DNA from 3 places in the Cellulomonas sp. P4_D11 genome. Region 2 is predicted to be linked to each of the others. Evidence: riboswitches for the same ligand, from Rfam matches in the RefSeq annotation. Region 2 holds a riboswitch; each other region holds the start of a gene.
What was found. A riboswitch is a leader RNA that binds a small molecule or an ion and turns the genes downstream of it on or off. The one in region 2 is predicted to bind S-adenosylmethionine.
Positions count from the first base shown of each region.

Region 1: another riboswitch for S-adenosylmethionine. It lies ahead of AC1DT4_RS07720 (aminotransferase class V-fold PLP-dependent enzyme); the one in region 2 lies ahead of AC1DT4_RS18980 (ABC transporter permease).
Region 3: another riboswitch for S-adenosylmethionine. It lies ahead of AC1DT4_RS12880 (NADPH-dependent FMN reductase); the one in region 2 lies ahead of AC1DT4_RS18980 (ABC transporter permease).

Region 1 covers NZ_JBFUIK010000009.1:47,609-53,792, reverse strand. The annotation lists gene AC1DT4_RS07735 (MaoC family dehydratase) at 1-399, shown strand, start outside; gene AC1DT4_RS07730 (fasciclin domain-containing protein) at 445-1,092, opposite strand; gene AC1DT4_RS07725 (YrdB family protein) at 1,360-1,734, opposite strand; gene AC1DT4_RS07720 (aminotransferase class V-fold PLP-dependent enzyme) at 1,870-3,264, opposite strand; SAM riboswitch class IV at 3,310-3,424, opposite strand; SAM riboswitch class I at 3,544-3,644, shown strand; gene AC1DT4_RS07715 (rhodanese-like domain-containing protein) at 3,655-4,068, shown strand; gene AC1DT4_RS07710 (O-succinylhomoserine sulfhydrylase) at 4,128-5,321, shown strand; gene AC1DT4_RS07705 (DUF1345 domain-containing protein) at 5,363-5,974, shown strand; gene AC1DT4_RS07700 (pyridoxamine 5'-phosphate oxidase family protein) at 5,979-6,184, opposite strand, start outside.
Region 2 covers NZ_JBFUIK010000049.1:5,200-11,383, forward strand. The annotation lists gene AC1DT4_RS18970 (M20 family metallopeptidase) at 1-699, opposite strand, end outside; gene AC1DT4_RS18975 (rhodanese-like domain-containing protein) at 696-1,109, opposite strand; SAM riboswitch class IV at 1,300-1,407, shown strand; gene AC1DT4_RS18980 (ABC transporter permease) at 1,468-2,469, shown strand; gene AC1DT4_RS18985 (ABC transporter permease) at 2,471-3,403, shown strand; gene AC1DT4_RS18990 (dipeptide ABC transporter ATP-binding protein) at 3,400-5,031, shown strand; gene AC1DT4_RS18995 (ABC transporter substrate-binding protein) at 5,106-6,184, shown strand, end outside.
Region 3 covers NZ_JBFUIK010000018.1:51,858-58,041, forward strand. The annotation lists gene AC1DT4_RS12865 (tyrosine-protein phosphatase) at 129-923, opposite strand; gene AC1DT4_RS12870 (RNA polymerase sigma factor) at 920-2,167, opposite strand; gene AC1DT4_RS12875 (YciI family protein) at 2,148-2,540, opposite strand; SAM riboswitch class IV at 2,707-2,815, shown strand; gene AC1DT4_RS12880 (NADPH-dependent FMN reductase) at 2,832-3,359, shown strand; gene AC1DT4_RS12885 (flavin reductase family protein) at 3,356-3,901, shown strand; gene AC1DT4_RS12890 (LLM class flavin-dependent oxidoreductase) at 4,165-5,424, opposite strand; gene AC1DT4_RS12895 (FAD-dependent oxidoreductase) at 5,421-6,184, opposite strand, start outside.

The DNA.
Region 1 (6,184 bases), on a different contig from region 2:
GGGGTGTTCCTGGCCGGGTCCGTCGACGACTCGTCGGAACCCTTCGCACCGCCCACCCCGACCGGCCGCTGGACGCTCGACGGCGACGTCGGTCGGCGGTACGCGGCGGTGTCGGGCGACCGCAACCCGATCCACCTCTCGGCGCTGTCCGCCAAGGCGCTCGGCTTCCCCCGCGCCATCGCGCACGGCATGTACACGGCCTCGCGGGCGCTCGCCGACGTCGGCGCCGGCCGCGGGGACGCGTTCGACTGGTCGGTCGAGTTCGTCAAGCCGGTGCTGCTGCCGGGGACGGTGACCGTGCGGGTGGCGGGCGCCCCGGCCGACGGGTTCACGTTCGCCGGCTGGGACGCCCGCTCCGGCAAGCCGCACCTGACGGGAACGGTCACCCGGCTGCGCTGAGCGCGCCGCCTCCGGCCGGTTCTTGACCGGAGGCAGCGGCTGGCCTCAGAGGTCGATCGGGCGCAGGACGAACGTGATCGCGTGCGCGATCTGCACGTTGCCCTTGTTGAGGTCGAGCTTGCCCGGGATCAGGAACGGGTTGAGGTCGTTGCGGTCCTGGTCGCGCAGCTGCACGAGGCCGAACCTCTTCGAGAGGACGTTGACCTTGAACGTGCCGCCCTGGGCGGTAGTGAGGACGGCGTTGTCCGAGGCCAGCGCGGTGGCGGAGTCGATCGTCGCGCCCGGGACCACGTGGTAGAGCAGCACCTGCTCGATGGCGTCGATGCCGACCGCCCCCGCGAGCGCCGTGAGGACCTCCTGCTCGCTGCCGTACCAGCGGTGGGTCAGGTCCTTGGCCAGCAGCTGGAACGCGCGGTCCGTCGGCAGGAACGCCGTGAGCGGGACCGTGCCGTCGGCGAGCACCGCGACCGGGCTCGACGGCTTCGCGGCCAGGACCGCGCCGACCGCCTGGTCGAGGATGTCGAAGTCCCGCCAGTTGTGGTCGAACGTGTCGCCGTCCGACGCCAGCAGCGCCGCCAGGCTGGACGTGCCGGTGGGTGGGGCCTCGGCGCTCGCGGCGGGCGCGAGGGCGAGCCCCCCGCCGGCGACGACACCGGCGGCGACCAGGACGGAGAGCGTGCGACGGATCCTCATGGTGGGCTCCTGCGGACGACGGTCGCGGCCGACGCCCCTGCGCCGCGCCGCGCGGGCACCGGAAGGCGCCCTGTCCCCTCTTCGCCCGACCCCCGGCCCCCGGATGCACCCGGCCGCGGCGAGGTCGTGAGTCTGCGACGAAGTCGTGCGTTGCAGCTCGCGACTTCGTCTCGAACTCACGACCTCGCGGGCGGATCCGGCCGGTGGTCCCCGAGAGCCGGGTCGACCTTCTCGCGACGGGATCCGGCGCCCGGCGTCTCGGTCGGGTCAGGGGCGCTGTGCGGGATCGGTGTCCTTCGCGCCGGCGAACACCGCCGACGCGACGATGGCGAAGGCGATGCCCCACGCGGTGAGGCCGGCGGAGATGCAGACGGCGCCGACCGCGACGAACAGCGCCGTCTGCGCGGCGACCCGCGGCCCGCGTCGGAGGCGGTGTGCCGATGCCGGCGCCATCCATCGCGCCCAGATCCCGATCGCCACCACGCAGAACCCGACCGCGAGCGCGATCGAGGCGAGGGTGCTCGATCCGAGCCGCCAGCCAGCCACCGCCAGCAGAGCGATCATCGCGAGCTCGCAAACGAACGCGAGCACGCCGAGCACCCCGATGCGCGGGACGACGGGCAGCTGCTCGGGCTCGGTCACCGGCCCATTCTCCCCATCGTCGCCCGATCCGATCGCGAGAACGTCACTTCGCCGGGAGAACGGCACCTCGAAGTGACGTTCTGGCGGCGAAGTGACGTTCTCGGTCGGGCGGGCCGGGGGGTGGCAGGGCGGCGGTCAGTCGTCCAGGGCCGGGCCGCAGGCGGCTGCGGCTGTCGCGGCCAGGTGGTCCAGGCCGTGCACGGCGAGCAGCGGGCGCGTGTCGTCGACGACCGCCCAGCAGCCGTCGACCACCTCGTACCGGACGGCCGGACCTGACGCGAGGTACGCGGTGAGCGCCTCGACCAGGCGGTCGACGGCCTCGCTCGTCGTCCCGACGCCCACCGACGCGCGGATGGCGCCGCCCGACGCGCCGAGGTGCGCGAGCAGCGGGTGCGCGCAGAAGCGGCCGTCGCGGACGCCGATGCCGTGCTCGGCGGCGAGGTACGCGGCGACCAGGCCCGGGTCGTGACCCGGCACGGTGAACGTGAGGACGCCGACCGGCGCCGCGGAGTCCGGCCAGATGCGCGCGATCTCGACACCGTCGATGCCCGAGAGCCCCTCGACGAGCCGCGCCCGCAGCGCCTCCTCGTGCGCGGCGAGGGCGCCGGCGGGGAGGGCCGCCAGCTGGTCGCACGCCTCGGCCAGGGCGATCGCGCCGAGCACGTTCGGCGAGCCCGCCTCGTGCCGCGCCGGCGCCGGCTGCCAGACCGTCCGATCGGTCCGCACGTCGCGCACCGCACCTCCCCCTGCGAGGTACGGCGTGCCCGTGTCGAGCCAGTCGCGGCGGCCGACGAGGGCCCCCGCGCCGAACGGTGCGTACGTCTTGTGGCCCGAGAAGGCGACGTAGTCGGCGTCCGTCGACGTCAGCGAGAAGCCCCGGTGCGGGACCAGCTGCGCGCCGTCGACCGCGACCCGGGCGCCCTCGGCGTGGGCGAGTGCGACGACCTCGTCGATCGGCAGCGCCTCCCCCGTCACGTTGGAGGCGCCCGTGACGGTGACCAGGGCGTACGGCTGCCGGGCGAGCTCGGCGCGCAGGGCATCGAGGGTCGCGGCCACGGTGTCGCGGATGGGCAGGATCGTCGTGCGGTTGCCGTGCCGCTCGGACGACTGCACCCAGGGCAGCAGGTTGGCGTGGTGCTCGACGTCCAGCACCAGCACCCGACCGCCGGACGGCACGACGCCGGCCAGCAGGTTGAGGGAGTCCGTGGTGTTGCGCGTGATGATCGCGACGTCGTCGGGACGCGCGTCGACGAACCGCGCGATCGTCTGCCGCGCGGACTCGTACAGCGCGGTGGACACCTGCGACAGGTACCCGGCGCCGCGGTGCACGGAGGCGTAGAGCGGCAGCACCTCGGTCACGCGCGCCGCGACAGCCTCGAGCGCGGGCGCGCTGGCGGCGTAGTCGAGGTTGGCGTACACGCGCTGGGTGCCGTCCACGAGCGGGACGGTGGTGGTGCCGCCGACGACGGGGAGCAGCGCACCCACGACGTCGACGGAAGCACACGAGGTGCGCTCGGCGATGATGGTCATGGTGGTCCTCCGACACGTTCCGGGGGGACACCCTCGACAGGTGGGACCCCGCGCTTGCCGAACCCCGGACGGGGCGCGGCCAGGTCGTCACCCGGGGCACCCCACCGCGGAGGAGGGTTGCCGGCCAGCGAGCCGGGGCTTGACGCTGGCGCTCATGACCTGCAACGAGGGTCGCGGCAGCCCGCGGCACCTGTCAACGCACCGCGCGGTTCGTCTCGCCTGACGGGACACCGTGTCCACCAGTTGGTTCGGACCTGCCGACCGCGCGTAGCATCACCGGCACCATCCAGAGCGGCTGAGAGATCTGGCTCGACGACGCCGCAGCAACCCGCGGGCACCACGTGCCCGGCCGAGGGTGCTACCGCCAGGACCGATGAGACGAGGCCGTTGATGAGCTACGCCGGTGACCTGACCCCCCAGCAGGCCTGGGACCTCCTGACGTCCGACGAGACCGCCGTGCTCGTCGACGTCCGCACGGACGCCGAGTGGCGGTACGTCGGCATCCCCGACTCCGCGGCGCTCGACGGGCGCGCGGCCCTGGTCGAGTGGGTCTCCTACCCGTCGGGACGGCCCAACCCACAGTTCCTCAAGCAGCTCGCCGACGCCGGCGTCGGGGCCGGTCGACCCGTGGTGTTCCTGTGCCGCTCCGGCGTCCGGTCGATCGCCGCCGCGCAGGCCGCGACCGCCGCGGGCCTGGGCCCGGCCTACAACGTGCTCGAGGGCTTCGAGGGTGACGTCGGCCCCGACGGTCACCGCGGTCACTCCGGCTGGCGCGCCGCCGGCCTGCCGTGGCGGCAGGCGTGAACCCCCGGCGCGTCCCCGGCCCCGGCGACTGGGACGACCGCCGCGCCCCGCGCACCGACCTGCGGCCCGACACCCTCGCCGTGCGCGGCGGGCTGGTCCGCTCGCAGTTCCAGGAGACCTCCGAGGCGATCTTCCTGACGCAGGGGTACGTCTACGACGCCGCCGCGGAGGCCGAGGCCGCGTTCGCCGGCGAGGCCGACCGGTTCCTCTACAGCCGCTACAACAACCCGACGGTGTCCACGTTCGAGGAGCGCCTGCGGCTGCTCGAGGGCGCCGAGGCGGCGTTCGCGACGGCGTCGGGCATGTCCGCGGTGTTCACGTCGCTCGCCGCGCTCGTGCAGTCGGGGTCGCGCATCGTGTCCGCGCGCGCGCTGTTCGGGTCGACCGTCGTGATCTTCGAGGAGATCCTGGCCAAGTGGGGCGTGCGCACCGACTACGTCGACGGGCACGAGCTCTCGCAGTGGGAGGAGGCGCTCTCGACGCCGGCGGACGTCGTGTTCTTCGAGACGCCGTCCAACCCCATGCAGGACCTGGTCGACATCGCCGCCGTCAGCCGGCTGGCGCACGCCGCCGGCGCGACCGTCGTCGTCGACAACGTGTTCGCCACCCCGGTGCTCTCGCGGCCCCTCGAGCTCGGCGCGGACGTCGTCGTGTACTCGGCGACCAAGCACATCGACGGCCAGGGGCGGGTGCTCGGCGGCGCGATCCTGGGCACCGACGAGTACATCCACGGGCCGGTGCAGACGCTCATCCGGAACACCGGGCCGTCGCTGTCGGCGTTCAACGCGTGGGTGCTGCTCAAGGGCCTCGAGACGCTGTCGCTGCGCGTGCGGCACCAGACGGCGTCGGCCCTGCAGGTGGCGACCTGGCTCGAGCAGCAGCCCGGCGTGTCGCTGGTCCGCTACCCGTACCTGGCGAGCCACCCGCAGCACGAGCTCGCGCTCGCGCAGCAGTCCGGCGGCGGGACCGTCGTGACGTTCAACCTCGCAGTGCCGGCGGGCGCGCAGCCCGACGTCGCCAAGAAGGTGACGTTCGGCGTGCTCGACGCGCTGCGGATCGTCGACATCTCCAACAACCTCGGCGACGCCAAGTCGATGGTCACGCACCCGGCGACGACGACGCACCGCAAGCTGGGCCCCGAGGGGCGCGCGGCCGTCGGCATCGGCGAGTCGACCGTGCGGCTGTCGGTGGGCCTCGAGGACCCGGCGGACCTCATCGACGACCTGACGCAGGCGCTCGACACACTGGGGTGACACCTCCCTGATCCCGCCGTCGGGAGCGGAACACTGGCGGCGTGAGCAACTCGTCGTCGCTGGTCCGACTCCTGGTCGGAGTGCTGGCCGGGGTGGTCGTCGCCGCCGTCGTCGGCTGGACGTCGGCGGTCGCCGCGGTCCTCGCCGGCTGGGCGACCGTGGCCGCGGTGTTCGTCGTGTGGACCTGGGCGGCGGTCGCGCCGATGGGTCCCGACGACACCGCGTCGCACGCCACGCGCGAGGAGCCCACCCGGTTCGGCGCGCACGCCGTCGTCCTCGCCGCGGCGCTGGTCACCCTGGTCGGGGTCGTCGTCGTGCTGGTCGAGAAGGAGATCGGCCAGCTGCTGCCGACGATCGCCGTGCTCGCCAGCGTGCTGGCGTCGTGGGCCGCGATCCACACGGTGTTCGCGCTGCGGTACGCGCGCATGTACCTGACCGACGGCGCCGGTGGGATCGACTTCCACATGCGAGAGGCGCCGCGGTACACCGACTTCGCGTACGTCGCCGTGACCGTCGGCATGAGCTTCGCCATCTCCGACACCGACCTGGGCTCGTCGTCGATGCGCCGGACCGCGCTCGGGCACGCGCTGCTCAGCTACCTGTTCGGGACCGTGATCATCGCGCTGCTGGTCAACCTCGTCGCGTCGATGTGACCGCTCAGAGCCGGACGGTCTCGTTCTCGCCGCCGTCGTAGCGCTCGCCGGTCACCTTGGCCTTGACCAGGCTGAACGCGGTGGTCAGGCGGCCGCCCTTGGCGTGCCAATACTCCGCCGTCTCCCCGCGGAGCACGACCAGGACCACGCCGGGAGTCTCCGGACCGTCGGGGAACCAGGCCTCGGCGGAGGTGCCCCACAGCTCCTTGA
Region 2 (6,184 bases):
CATGAACGGGCTGGCCGACGCGTGCGCGGCAACCCCGCGGTACGTCACGCGGAGCTGCCGCCGGCCGAGGAACGGGTGGTCGACGACGTCGTAGCCGAACGGGTGGACCATGATCGCGGCGTCGACCCCCGCGAAGAACCCGTTGCGCGCCAGGATCTCCTTGCCCGAGCTGCCCTCCTCCGCGGGCGTGCCCAGCAGCAGCACCCGGCCGGGCAGCTCGAGCCCGTCCGCGACAGCCTGCCGCAGCGCGAGGAACGCTCCCGCCGCCGCGCCCACGATCAGGTGATGGCCGCACGCGTGACCGAGGCCGGGCAGGGCGTCGTACTCGGCGAGGATCGCGATCGTCGGGCCGGCCTCCGCGCGCGGCGCGCCGTCGTCGGGTCCGTCGGCGGTCAGGCCGGCCCGCAGCGACGTCGACAACCCGTGCGAGCCCACCGTGGAGGGCACGCCGTGCCGGCCCAGCAGGTCCGCGACCGTGGCGACCGAGCGGACCTCGCGGAACGCCTCCTCCGGGTGCGCGTGGATCGCGTGGGCCACGTCGAGCACGTCCGACTCCCCCGCCTTCGCCGCCGCCCGCACGCGGGCGCGCGCGGGCTCGTCGGCGCCCGCGAACGGCGAGGTCAGCGGCACGAACGAGGCGCGACGTCGCTCGGTGAGCGCACGGAGCTCGTCGAGGAACGCGGTGGACGGGGTGGTCATCCGACGGGCGCCTCGGCCGGCAGCCCGGCGTCCTTCCACGCGGGGAAGCCGCCCTCGACGTGGACGACGTCGGTGAAGCCCCTGGCCCGGAGCTCGGCGGCGACCGGCCCGGACCCGCGCACCGAGCCGCAGACGACCACGATCGGCGTGTCCAGGGACACGACGGGCGCGTGCCTGGTGGCGGCGGTGAGGTCGAACTCCTCCTCGATCGCGTACCGGTCGGCGACCGTCGCGCCGGGGATGGCGCCCGTGCGGGAGCGCCCGAGCTCGCTGCGCACGTCGACGAGGAAGGCGCCCGCGGCCACGCGCTCGGCGGCCTCCGTCGGGCTCACCACGGGCGCCAGGGCCGCGGCCTCCTCGAGGCTCAGGTGCTCGGCCGGCGCGCCGGCGCGGGAGGTGGTGTCGGTCATGGTCGGTCTCCTCTGGCAGGGCGAGGGCCGTGCGCTGGTCAGCGCGGCGCTGGAGGGTCCGGCGCGGCCGACCGAGATGTCAACGATCACTCCCGCGTTCTCACATTCCGGGATACGGGCGCCGTGTCCATCTACTGAGACGTCCGACAGGACCGTTGACGACGGCGGACGGCGTGCCTACCTTCGCCGCGGTCTCGAGCCCCGACGTCAAACCCTGGTTGGTCGGGCAGCAACCCTTCGCGTGACGGGGTGCTCCAGGTGACGACCCGGCACGGCGCCCGCCGTGCAAGCACAGACCCGTCGGACCCGGTCCGGCAGATCGAGGACCTCCGATGCACGCCTCCTTCCGGGACGTGAGATGAACCGCTACGTCGCCACCCGCCTCGGGCAGGCGGTCCTGGTGCTCTGGGCCGCCTGGTCGGTGGCGTTCGTCGTGCTCTACGCGCTGCCCGGCGACCCCGTCTCGCTCATGTACGGGGGCGAGTCGTCCGACGTCACGCCCGAGCAGCTGGACGCGCTGCGGGCGCAGTACGGGCTGGACCAGCCGCTGCCCGTGCAGTACGTGACGCAGCTGGGCGCCCTGCTGCGCGGCGACCTCGGCACGTCCGTCGTCCTGCACCGGCCCGTGGCGGCGCTGATCGCCGAGGCGATCCCGCCCACGGCCGCCATCGCCGGCGCGGCGTTCGTGCTGGCGCTGGTGCTGGGCGGCGGGCTGGCGGTCGTCGCCACCCTTGCCCGCAGCCGTGGCCTGGCCAACGCGCTGCTGGGCCTCCCGCCGCTCGGCGTCGCCATCCCGTCCTTCTGGTTCGGTCTGATGCTCGTGCAGTGGTTCTCGTTCGCGAACCCGATCTTCCCGGCCGTGGGCAACAAGGGGTTCGCCTCGATCGTGCTGCCCGCCGTGACCCTCGCGGTGCCGACCGCCGCGCTCATCGCGCAGATGCTCTCCCGCTCCCTGCGGCACACCCTGGGCCAGCCGTACGTCGACACCGCGCGCGCCAAGGGCGCCGGACCGGGGCGCGTGCACTTCCGGCACGCGCTGCGCAACGCCTCGCTGCCCGCGCTCACGGTGGTCGGCCTGGTCATCGGCGAGCTCCTCGCGGGCGCGGTGGTCACCGAGACCGTGTTCTCCCGCGCCGGGATCGGCCGACTCACCGCCACCTCGGTCGGCGCCCAGGACATCCCCGTGGTGCAGGGCATCGTGCTCTTCGCCGCCGCCGTGTTCGTGCTGGTCAACCTCGCGGTCGACCTGCTGTACCCGCTGCTCGACCCGAGGATCGTCCGGCGGTCGCGGCAGCCGAGGCCCGCCGCGGCGCCCGCCGAGGCCGCGCCGGCCCGCCGGCCCGTGACGGCGGGGGTGTGAGATGACCGACGTCCTCGACCAGAGGCCGGCAGCCGACGACTTCGCCGCCACCTCGGCCGACCGCCTGGCGGACGCGCTGCGCGACCGGCAGGACGCCGCGACCCCCGGACGGCTCGCCTGGGTGGGCGAGCTCGCGCACCGGCCCGGGCTGCTGCTCGCCATCGCCTGGCTCGCCCTCGTGCTGGTGGCCGCGTTCGTGCCGCAGGTGCTCGCCCCCGGCGACCCGCTCACGGGCGTGCCGGCCGACAAGCTGCAGGCACCGTCGGCGGCGCACTGGTTCGGCACCGACCAGCTGGGCCGCGACCTGTACACGCGGGTGGTGCACGGCACGCAGCTGACCCTCGAGGCCGCGCTCGTCGCCGTCGGGGTCGGCCTGCTGGTCGGCGCGCTCGTCGGCCTGGTGGCCGGCTTCGTCGGCGGCCTGTTCGACGATGTCGTGATGCGCGCGGTCGACGTGCTGCTGTCCATCCCGGCGCTCCTGCTCTCGCTCGCGCTCATCACGGCGCTCGGCTTCGGCACCGTCAAGGTCGCGATCGCCGTCGGCCTGGCCAGCGTTGCCACGGTCGCGCGCATCATGCGCTCCGAGGTGCTGCGGGTGCGGTCCTCGGTGTACGTGGAGGCCGCGCACGCGGGCGGCAGCCGGTGGTGGTCCGTCCTGTTCCGCCACGTGCTGCCCAACGCCGCCGGGCCCGTGGTGGTCCTGGCCGCCCTCCAGCTCGGGGCGGCGATCCTGGCCGTGTCGGCCCTGAGCTTCCTCGGCTATGGCGCCCCGCCGCCCGCGCCGGAATGGGGTGCGCTCGTGTCCGGAGGCCGCGACTACCTGCGGACGTCCTGGTGGCTGACGACGCTGCCCGGCCTGACCATCGCCGTCAGCGTGCTGGCCGCCGGCCGGATCTCCCGTGCCCTCGACCGCCCGGACGGAGGTGCGGCATGAGCGAGCGCCTGCTCACCGTCACCGACCTCGCGGTCGCCTACCAGGCCCGCCGCGGGACGGTCCGCGCGGTCCGGGACGTGTCGCTGCACGTCGACGCGGGCGAGACGGTCGCCGTGGTAGGTGAGTCCGGGTCCGGCAAGTCGACCACCGCCGCGGCCGTGGTCCGGCTGCTCGCCCCCGCCGCCGTCATCGACCACGGCAGCATCGACCTGCTGGGCCACGACATGGCGCGCGCCTCGCAGCGCGAGCTGCGCACCGTCCGCGGCCTGCTCGTCGGGCTGGTCCCGCAGGACCCGACCGTCTCGCTCAACCCCGTCACCCGCGTGGGCGAGCAGGTGGCCGAGGTGCTGCGCATCCACGGCCTCGCCGACCGCAGGAACGCCGCCATCGAGGCCGTCGAGGCCCTCCGCCGGGCTGGGCTGAGCGACCCGGAGGTCCGGGCCCGGCAGTACCCGCACGAGCTGTCCGGCGGCATGCGGCAGCGCGTGCTCATCGCCATCGCGCTCGCGGCGCAGCCACGCCTGCTGGTGGCCGACGAGCCGACGAGCGCGCTCGACGTCACCGTGCAGCGCCAGATCCTCGACCACCTCGAGCAGCTGACGACCGGGACCGGGACGGGCGTGCTCCTCATCACGCACGACCTCGGCGTCGCCGCGGACCGCGCGGACCGGATCGTCGTCATGTCCCAGGGGCGGGTGGTCGAGGAGGGCACGCCCGACCAGGTGCTCGGCTCGCCGAGCGACCCCTACACCCGCGCGCTGCTGGCCGCGGCGCCGAGCCTGCGCGGGGCGCGCCCGATCGCCGCGCCTGTGCCACCCACGGCCGTGCCCGCGCTCGAGGTCCGGCACCTCAGCAAGGAGTTCGCTCTCCCCCGGTCCGCCGGCGGCGGCACGCTGCGGGCGGTGGACGACGTCTCGTTCGTGCTCCCCCGGGGCCGCACCCTTGCGCTGGTCGGCGAGTCCGGCTCGGGCAAGTCGACCACCGCGCGGCTCGCGCTGCGGCTGACCGACGCCACCGCGGGCTCGGTCCTGGTGGACGGGGCGGACGTCACGCACACCCGCGGAGCGGCCCTGCGTCTGCTGCGCCGGCGGATGCAGGTGGTCTACCAGAACCCGTACGCGTCTCTCGACCCCCGCTACCCGGTCCAGCGGATCATCACGGAGCCGCTGCAGGCGTTCGGCGTCGGGTCGCGCGCGGAGCGCGCCGCCCGCGCCGCCGAGCTGCTCGACGTCGTCGCGCTGCCCCGCACCGTGCTGCACCGGCGACCCGCGGAGCTGTCCGGCGGGCAGCGCCAGCGCGTGGCCATCGCCCGGGCCCTCGCGCTGAACCCGGAGCTGGTCGTGCTCGACGAGCCCGTGTCCGCGCTCGACGTCTCCGTCCAGGCGCAGATCCTCGACCTGCTGGCCCACCTGCAGTCCGAGCTCGGGCTGAGCTACCTGTTCATCTCCCACGACCTGGCGGTCGTCCGGCAGGTGGCCCACGAGGTCGCCGTCCTGCAGCGCGGCCGGGTGGTCGAGCAGGGCGAGGTCGAGGCCGTGTTCGCCCAACCCACCGACCCGTACACCGCTGAGCTGCTCTCCGCGATCCCCGGGGCGCGCGTGCGCACGGGCGAAGGGGGTGCGTCGTGACCTCCTGTCGACGTGACTGAGCCTGCCGGTCCAACTAGCACCCCGTCACCCACCCTCAGCAAGGAGCACCACCCATGTCTGTCCGACGACCCTCGCGCCGTCACGCCGGCCTCCTCGCCGGCCTCGCCACCACCGGCCTCCTCCTCGCCGCCTGCTCGTCGGGCGGGCCGGAGGCCTCGGAGACCTCGTCCGCGTCCGCCGCCGAGGCGGTCGACGGCGGCGACCTGACGTTCGCCATCGGCAACGACCCGATCTCGATCAACCCCGCCGGCATCGGCTCGGGCAACGACACCCTGTACGTGACCCGGCAGCTGGTGGACTCCCTGCTCTGGCAGGACCCCGCCGACGGCTCGCTGCGGCCGTGGCTGGCCACGGCGTGGGAGGCGAACGCCGACTCGACGCAGTTCACGTTCACGCTGCGCGACGACGTCACCTTCTCCGACGGCACGCCGTTCACCGCCGAGTCCGTCAAGAAGAACTTCGACGACTCGGTCGCTGCCGGGGCGAAGAGCTCCGCCGCCGCGAACTTCCTCGGCTACGCCGGCACCACGGTGGTCGACCCGACCCACGTCACCGTCGCCTTCGCGGCCCCGAACTCGGCGTTCCCGCAGGCCACCTCGACGGTCGCGCTCGGCTTCCTCGCCGACTCGACGCTCGCCCTCCCGTTCGACGACCGCGCGAGCGGCACGGGCGTCGTCGGGACCGGCCCGTTCACGCTGGACCACTACACCAAGGACACCGAGACGGTGCTCACGGCCCGCGACGACTACGCATGGGGACCGCAGGGGCGCGAGAACACCGGCAGGGCCCACCTGGACAGCGTGACGTTCCAGGTGATCCCCGAGGCGGGCGTGCGCACCGGCGCGCTGACCTCGGAGCAGGTCGACGTGATCGGGGGCGTCCAGCCGACTGACATCGAGACGCTGGAGTCGTCCGGCTTCGGCGTGGTCCACCGCGCCAACCCCGGCATCACCTTCGGCCTGACGTTCAACGAGGCGGGCGCGCTGGGTTCCGACCCCGCCGTGCGGGAGGCCATCGCGCTCACGGTGAACCCCACGGAGATCCGCGACACCGCCCTCAACGACGGGTTCGCGGTCGCACAGGGCCCCCTGGCCAGCACGACGCCCGGGGTCGCCGACCTCAGCAAGGAGCT
Region 3 (6,184 bases), on a different contig from region 2:
GCGTGCCTTTCCCTCGGCGCCTGGGATCAGACGACGCTGCGTCGCGGGAGGTGCGATCTGGCCATCGTGGGCCCGACCGGGTGAGTCGGCAAGATCGGACATATCGGACCACCCGAACGGTCCAACGCTCACCCGTCCGAGCGCAGCGTCCTGCGGAGGGTCTCGACCTCCACGTCGCCCAGCCCGAGCCCGTCGCGCAGGTAGGCGTCGAACGTCCCGAACCGCTCGTGCAGCTGGTCGAGCGCGGCCTGCAGGTACTCCGCGCGCACCTCCAGCAGCGGCCGCAGGAGCTCGGGGTCGCCGCCGGCCGACGCCAGCTGCTGCAGGAGCGGCGCGAACGTCTCTCGGACCGCCGGGTTGACCGCGAGGAACTCGTCCATCGCGCCCGCCTCGTCGACGCCCGCCGCGAGCAGCAGGATCGTCGCGGCCCACCCGGTGCGGTCCTTGCCCGCGGTGCAGTGGAAGAGCACGGGCGTGCGGGTGGGGTCGACGACCGTCCGCACGAACGCCGCGTACGCGGTCCTGGCGGTGTCGCCGACGACGAGGTGCCGGTAGACGGCGACCATCTGCCCGGCGAGGTCGAGCTGGGCCAGCGCGTCGAAGCCGCCGCCGCCCAGCAGCTCCGGCAGCTGGGCGGCCGCACCGCTCGGCAGGTCCGCGAGCGCGTCGAGCACGAGCAGCGTCGCCCCCGCGGGCAGCTGGTCCGGCCGACCCGACCGCTCGTCCTGCGTGCGGAGGTCGACCACGGTGCGGATCGCAAGACTCGCCAGCGACGGGTCCGTCGCGACCGCGGTGTCCGCGAGCTCGGCCGACCGGTAGGCCACCCCCGTCGCGACCGTGCCGCCGTCGGCGGTCGGACGCCCGCCGATGTCGCGCAGGTTGGTCACGGCGGGCGAGAGCAGGATGTGCGCGTCGATGGTCACGACGAGCAGCCTGCCGGAGCGTGCCGCAGGCGCGCCACCTGCAGCCGCAGGTAGTCCCGCTCCGCCAGGCTCGTGGTCCCCCGGGACGCCGCGAGCAGCTGCTCGGCGGCCTCGTCCGGCCGGCCCGCCCGCTCGAGCAGGTGACCGCGCACCGCGGCGAGGCGGTGGTGACCCGCGAGCGGCCCGTCGAGCTGGTCCAGCAGCGCGAGGCCGGCCTCCGGGCCGTGGACCATCGCCAGGGCGACCGCCCGGTTCAGGGTCACCATCGGGTTGCCGGTCATGCGCTCGAGCAGGCCGTACAGGGCCAGCAGCTGGGGCCAGTCGGTCTCGTCGGCGGTCGGCGCCTCGTCGTGCACCGCCGCGATCGCGGCCTGCAGCTGGTACTCGCCGACCGTGCCGCGCGCCAAGGCCCCCTCGACCAGCGCCACGCCCTCGTCGATCATCGCGCGGTCCCACCGGCTCCGGTCCTGGTCCGGGAGCGCGACGAGCTCGCCGTGCGGGCCGGTGCGCGCGGGGCGGCGGGCGTCGGTGAGGAGCACGAGCGCGAGCAGGCCGGCCACCTCGGCGTCGTCGGGGAGGCTCGCGTGCAGGTCACGGGTCAGCCGCAGCGCCTCGACGGCCAGGTCGGCGCGGGCGACCGCCGTCCCCGTGCTGCTGGCGTAGCCCTCGTTGAACATCAGGTACAGGACGCGGAGCACGGCCCGCAGCCGCGCGGGATAGTCGTCCGCCGACGGCATCCGGAACGGGCCGGCCAGCTCCCGCAGCGTCCGGCGCGCCCGGCTGAGCCGCTGGGCCATCGTCGGCTCCGGCACCACGAACGCCCGCGCGATCTCGGCCGTGGTCAGCCCGCCGACCGAGCGCAGCGTGAGGGCGATCGCCGACGGAGCGCTGAGCGCGGGGTGGCAGCAGCCGAAGAGCAGGAGCAGCGAGTCGTCGGCCTGGAGCGCGCCGCCCGCCAGGTCCATGGTGGCGACGAGCTCCTCGCGCCGCCGCCGGGCGTCCTCGCTGCGGTAGCGGTCCACCAGCTTGTTGTTGCCGACCACGACGAGCCACGCGTGCGGGTTGTCGGGCACGCCGCGCTCGGGCCACTGGGTGGTGGCGGCCAGCAGCGCCTCCTGCAGGGCGTCCTCGGCATCCGCGAGGTCCCCGGACCGCCGGACCAGCACGCCGAGGACCTGCGGCGCGAGCGCGCGCAGCAGGTCGTCCACGGTCGGGGCGGGCGGGTCAGTCAGGGTCCGGCGCATTCATCAGGGCGCGGACCTCGAACTCCTGCCGCAGCGGCACGCCGCCCGGCCCCGGGGCGGCCGACGCCTGCGCGGCGATCGCGATGGCCCGGGCCTCGTCCTCCACGTCGACCAGCCAGTAGCCCGCGAGGAACTCCTTCGACTCGGCGAACGGGCCGTCGACCACCTCGGGGGCGGACACGCCGTCCGACCGCACGAACTTCGCGGTGTCCGGCCACGCCAGCCCCTGGCCGTCGACGAGCTCGCCGGCGGCCACCAGCTCGGCGCCCAGGTCGTGCTGGAACTGGATGTGTCGCCGGACGTCCTCGGGCGCCCAGGTGTCGATCGACGGGACGCCCTCGAGGTAGTACTTCATCATCAGCAGGTACTTCACGGTGCGCTCCCGTTGATCTCGTGGCCCCCAGCGGGCTCCCGTCCACTGGTCGGAGCCGGTCGCACGTTCTCGACACGCATCCTTGCGGTTCCCGCCGCTGTCCGTCATTCGGGATTCTCCGGAGAAGCCCTTGCCGGGCCGCCGCCCGTTGCTACAACTCCGCCCAGGTCACGAGCACCAGCGCGAAGCCCCGGCTCGCTGGTCAGCAACCCCTCCACGACGGGGTGCTCCGGGAGATGACCCGGCCGTACCGACCGGTGCGGCAAGCGTGCAGCGAGAAGGAGCTCCACCGTGGTCCACCAGCCTGCCCCCTCCGTCGTCGCCCTCGTGGGCAACCCGAGGCCGGGGTCGCGCACCCTGGCCACCGCCGTGCAGGTGGCGGACCGGCTCGCCGAGGGCGCGGACGTCACGACGGTCGACCTCGCCACGATCGGCCACCAGCTCTTCACGGCCGACCGCTCGCTCCTCGACCCCGCGCTCGCGACGGTCGCGTCCGCGCGCCTGCTCGTCGTCGCCACGCCCGTGTACAAGGCGACCTACACCGGGCTGCTCAAGTCGTTCCTCGACCTCTACGGCCCCGACGGCCTGGCCGGCGTGGTCGCCGTGCCGCTCGTGGTCTCGGGCGGTCCGGCGCACCTGCTCGCCGGCGAGGTGCACCTGCGACCGCTGCTCGTCGAGCTCGGGGCCACCGTCCCCACCCGCGCGCTCGCCCTCACGGAGGCCGACCTCGCGGACCTGGACCCGGCGATCGACCGCTGGCTCGAGCGCGCGTTCGCTCCCCTGCGCGCCGCCCTCGACCCGGCCGTCGTGTCCGCATGACCGCCGAGATCCTCCGCGTGCTCGACGCCGACCTCGCGGAGCAGGACGAGCCGCAGCTGAGCCCCCAGGCCTACAAGGACGTGTTCCGCCGGCACCCCGCCGGCGTCGCCGTCGTCACCCTGCTCGACGACGAGGCGCGGCCCGTCGGGTTCACGGCCACCTCGGTCATCTCCGTCTCGGCCGAGCCGCCCCTGCTCGCGTTCTCGCTGGCGTCGACGTCCTCGTCGTGGCCCGCCCTGTCCCGAGCGCGCACCCTGGCGATCAGCTTCCTGTCCGCCGCCCAGGACGACGTGTCGGCACGGTTCGCGACCAGCGGCATCGACCGGTTCGCCGCCGGCGGCTGGACCGCGTTGGAGACGGGCGAGCCCGTCATCGACGAGGCCGTGTCCTGGCTGCGCGGGCGCGTCGTGCAGCGGGTGCCCGTCGGCGGGTCGTACCTCGTCTCGGTCCGGGCCCTGGAGCACGGCATCGCCGACGACGCCCTCCCGCTCGTCTACCACGACCGCACGTACCACCGGATCGGCGACCACACGGCCGTCTGAGCACCCGACCGCACACCCCGGCGCCCCGGCGCCGGGGTGTGCGCCGTGCCGCGCGGCACCGTCCTTCACAGACCCGCCCTCGCGCCTCCCCGCACCGGAGCGCTCGCGATGGGTTCAGGGATGGGTGCAGCATCCGTGGCCCTGGGGCCTACGAGTCCTGCACCCATCCCTGCATCGACCCCGCCGGCGCACCCTTGCGAGCCCGTCAGCGTCGCTCGGCTGCCTGGGTGGTCCGTGCGAACCGAGCGCGGGCTCCGTCTCGGTCAGGCGCGCGAGGTCGTGCGGGACGAGGCGCCGGCGCCGACCAGCTCGTCGTCGCCGAGGCCCCAGGCGCGGGCGAGCAGCTCGTACGAGCGGGCCGTGTCCGCGGGGTCGTGCGTGATCGTGGTGATGAGCAGCTCGTCGGCGGCGGTCGCGCGCACCAGGGCGTCCAGGCCGCGGGCCACCGACTCCGGGTCGCCGACCAGCCGCGTGTCGATCCGGTCCCGCAGCAGCGCGCGCTCCGACTCGTCGCGGAGCTCCCACGGCGTCGTCCTGCCCGGCCGCGGGTACGGGATCGCGCTCGCGCCGCTGCGGATCGAGAGCACCCACTCCGCGAACGGGTCGGCCAGCTCGGCCGCCCGGGAGGACGTCTCCGCGACGAGCACGTCGGCCGAGACGACGACGTACGGCGCCGCGAGCACGCCGGGCGTGAAGGCGTCGCGGTACGCCGCGACGGTCTCCAGCACGGTCGCCGGGCTCACGTGGTAGTTCGCCGCGAGCGGCAGGCCGAGCTCACCGGCCACCCGCGCGCTCTCCCCCGCGCTGGACGCGAGCACCCACAGGTCGAGCTCCGAGCCCTCGACCGCGGGGCTGGCGACTGCCCGCTCGCCGGCGCGGGCGGTCCCCGCCTGCAGCGCGAGGACGGTGGCCAGCTCGTCCCGGAACGGCCCCGGCGTGCGGCCCGCGGAGAGGAACTGCTGCTGCGCGACGAAGCGCGCGCGGAGGTCGGGGTCGGCGAACGTGAAGGGCGGCGCGGCGGGCACGAGCAGCCCGTCGACCACGCGTGCCTCCGTCGATGTCGCGGGCACCCGACCGGTCGTCGGGGCCGACGCGTCCGGGACCGACGCCGGACCGGCGGCCGGCGCGTCGGGCGTCGGCGCCGCGTCCGAACCGGAGGCGCCCTTGCTCGGCGGCGGGAACGACGCCCGGCCCAGCCCGAGGTCCACGCGACCGGGATGCAGCGCGGCGACGGTCCCGAACTGCTCGGCCGCGACGACCGGGCTGGTGGAGCCGAGCAGCACGGCGGCGGACCCGACCCGGATGGTCGACGTCGCCGAGGCCGCGAGCGCGGCGAGCACGCCCGGCGCGCTGGAGGCCACACCCGGCGCCAGGTGGTGCTCGGCGAACCAGACGCGCCGGTACCCCAGCCGCTCGACCAGCTGCGCGCGCTCGACGGCAGACCGCAGGGCGAGGGCGCCGCTGCTGCCGGCGGGCACGGGGGCGAGGTCGAGCACGGACAGGGGCACGGTACGGCGGGTCATCGGGTCTCCTGCAGGGCGGGGCGGGACAGGTGGAAGGCGGCGTGCGACGCGCGCACAGGGTCGTCGACCCGCTCCTCGGCCAGGTCGGCGAGCACGCGACCGATGGCGGGCGCGAACTTGAAGCCGTGGCCGGAGAAGCCGGCGGCTACCACCAGCGGTCCGCGGCGGTCCAGGACGAAGTCGTGGTCGGGGGTCGTGGTGTACGTGCACGAGATGGGGTGCGGCGCGGTGGGGTCGACGCCGGGCAGCCACCGGGCCGCGTACTCCTGGAGGAGCGCGAGCTGCGCGGGCTCGGCGGTGAACGTGCGGTGGTCGGGGTCGGTCACGGGTCCGACGGCGTGGAACCCGACCTTGATGCCCTCGCCGGGCGTGCCGAGCCCGTAGGTGCCGCTCGGCCACGGGTGCTCCCCCAGCGGCCGGTGCGTGAAGCTCGGCCAGTCGTCGGGCGTCCCGGACCGCAGCTCGAAGTGCGCGGGCTGCTCCTGCGTGACGACGAGCGGCGGCGCCTCGGCACCGAGCAACGTGGACGTCCACGCGCCGGCGGCCAGCACGACGCTCCGGGCGCGCCAGGCACCCTCGGCCGTCTCGACGAGCACGCCGTCGGCCCCCGGCGTCACCGACAGCACCCGCACCCCGTGCCGGACGTCGGCGCCGAGCGACGCGGCAGCGGACTGCAGCGCCTCGACGGCCAGGTCGGCGTTCAGCCGACCTGCGGTCTGCGTCTCGTGCAGCACGGTCCCCTCGAACAGCAGGCCGGGCC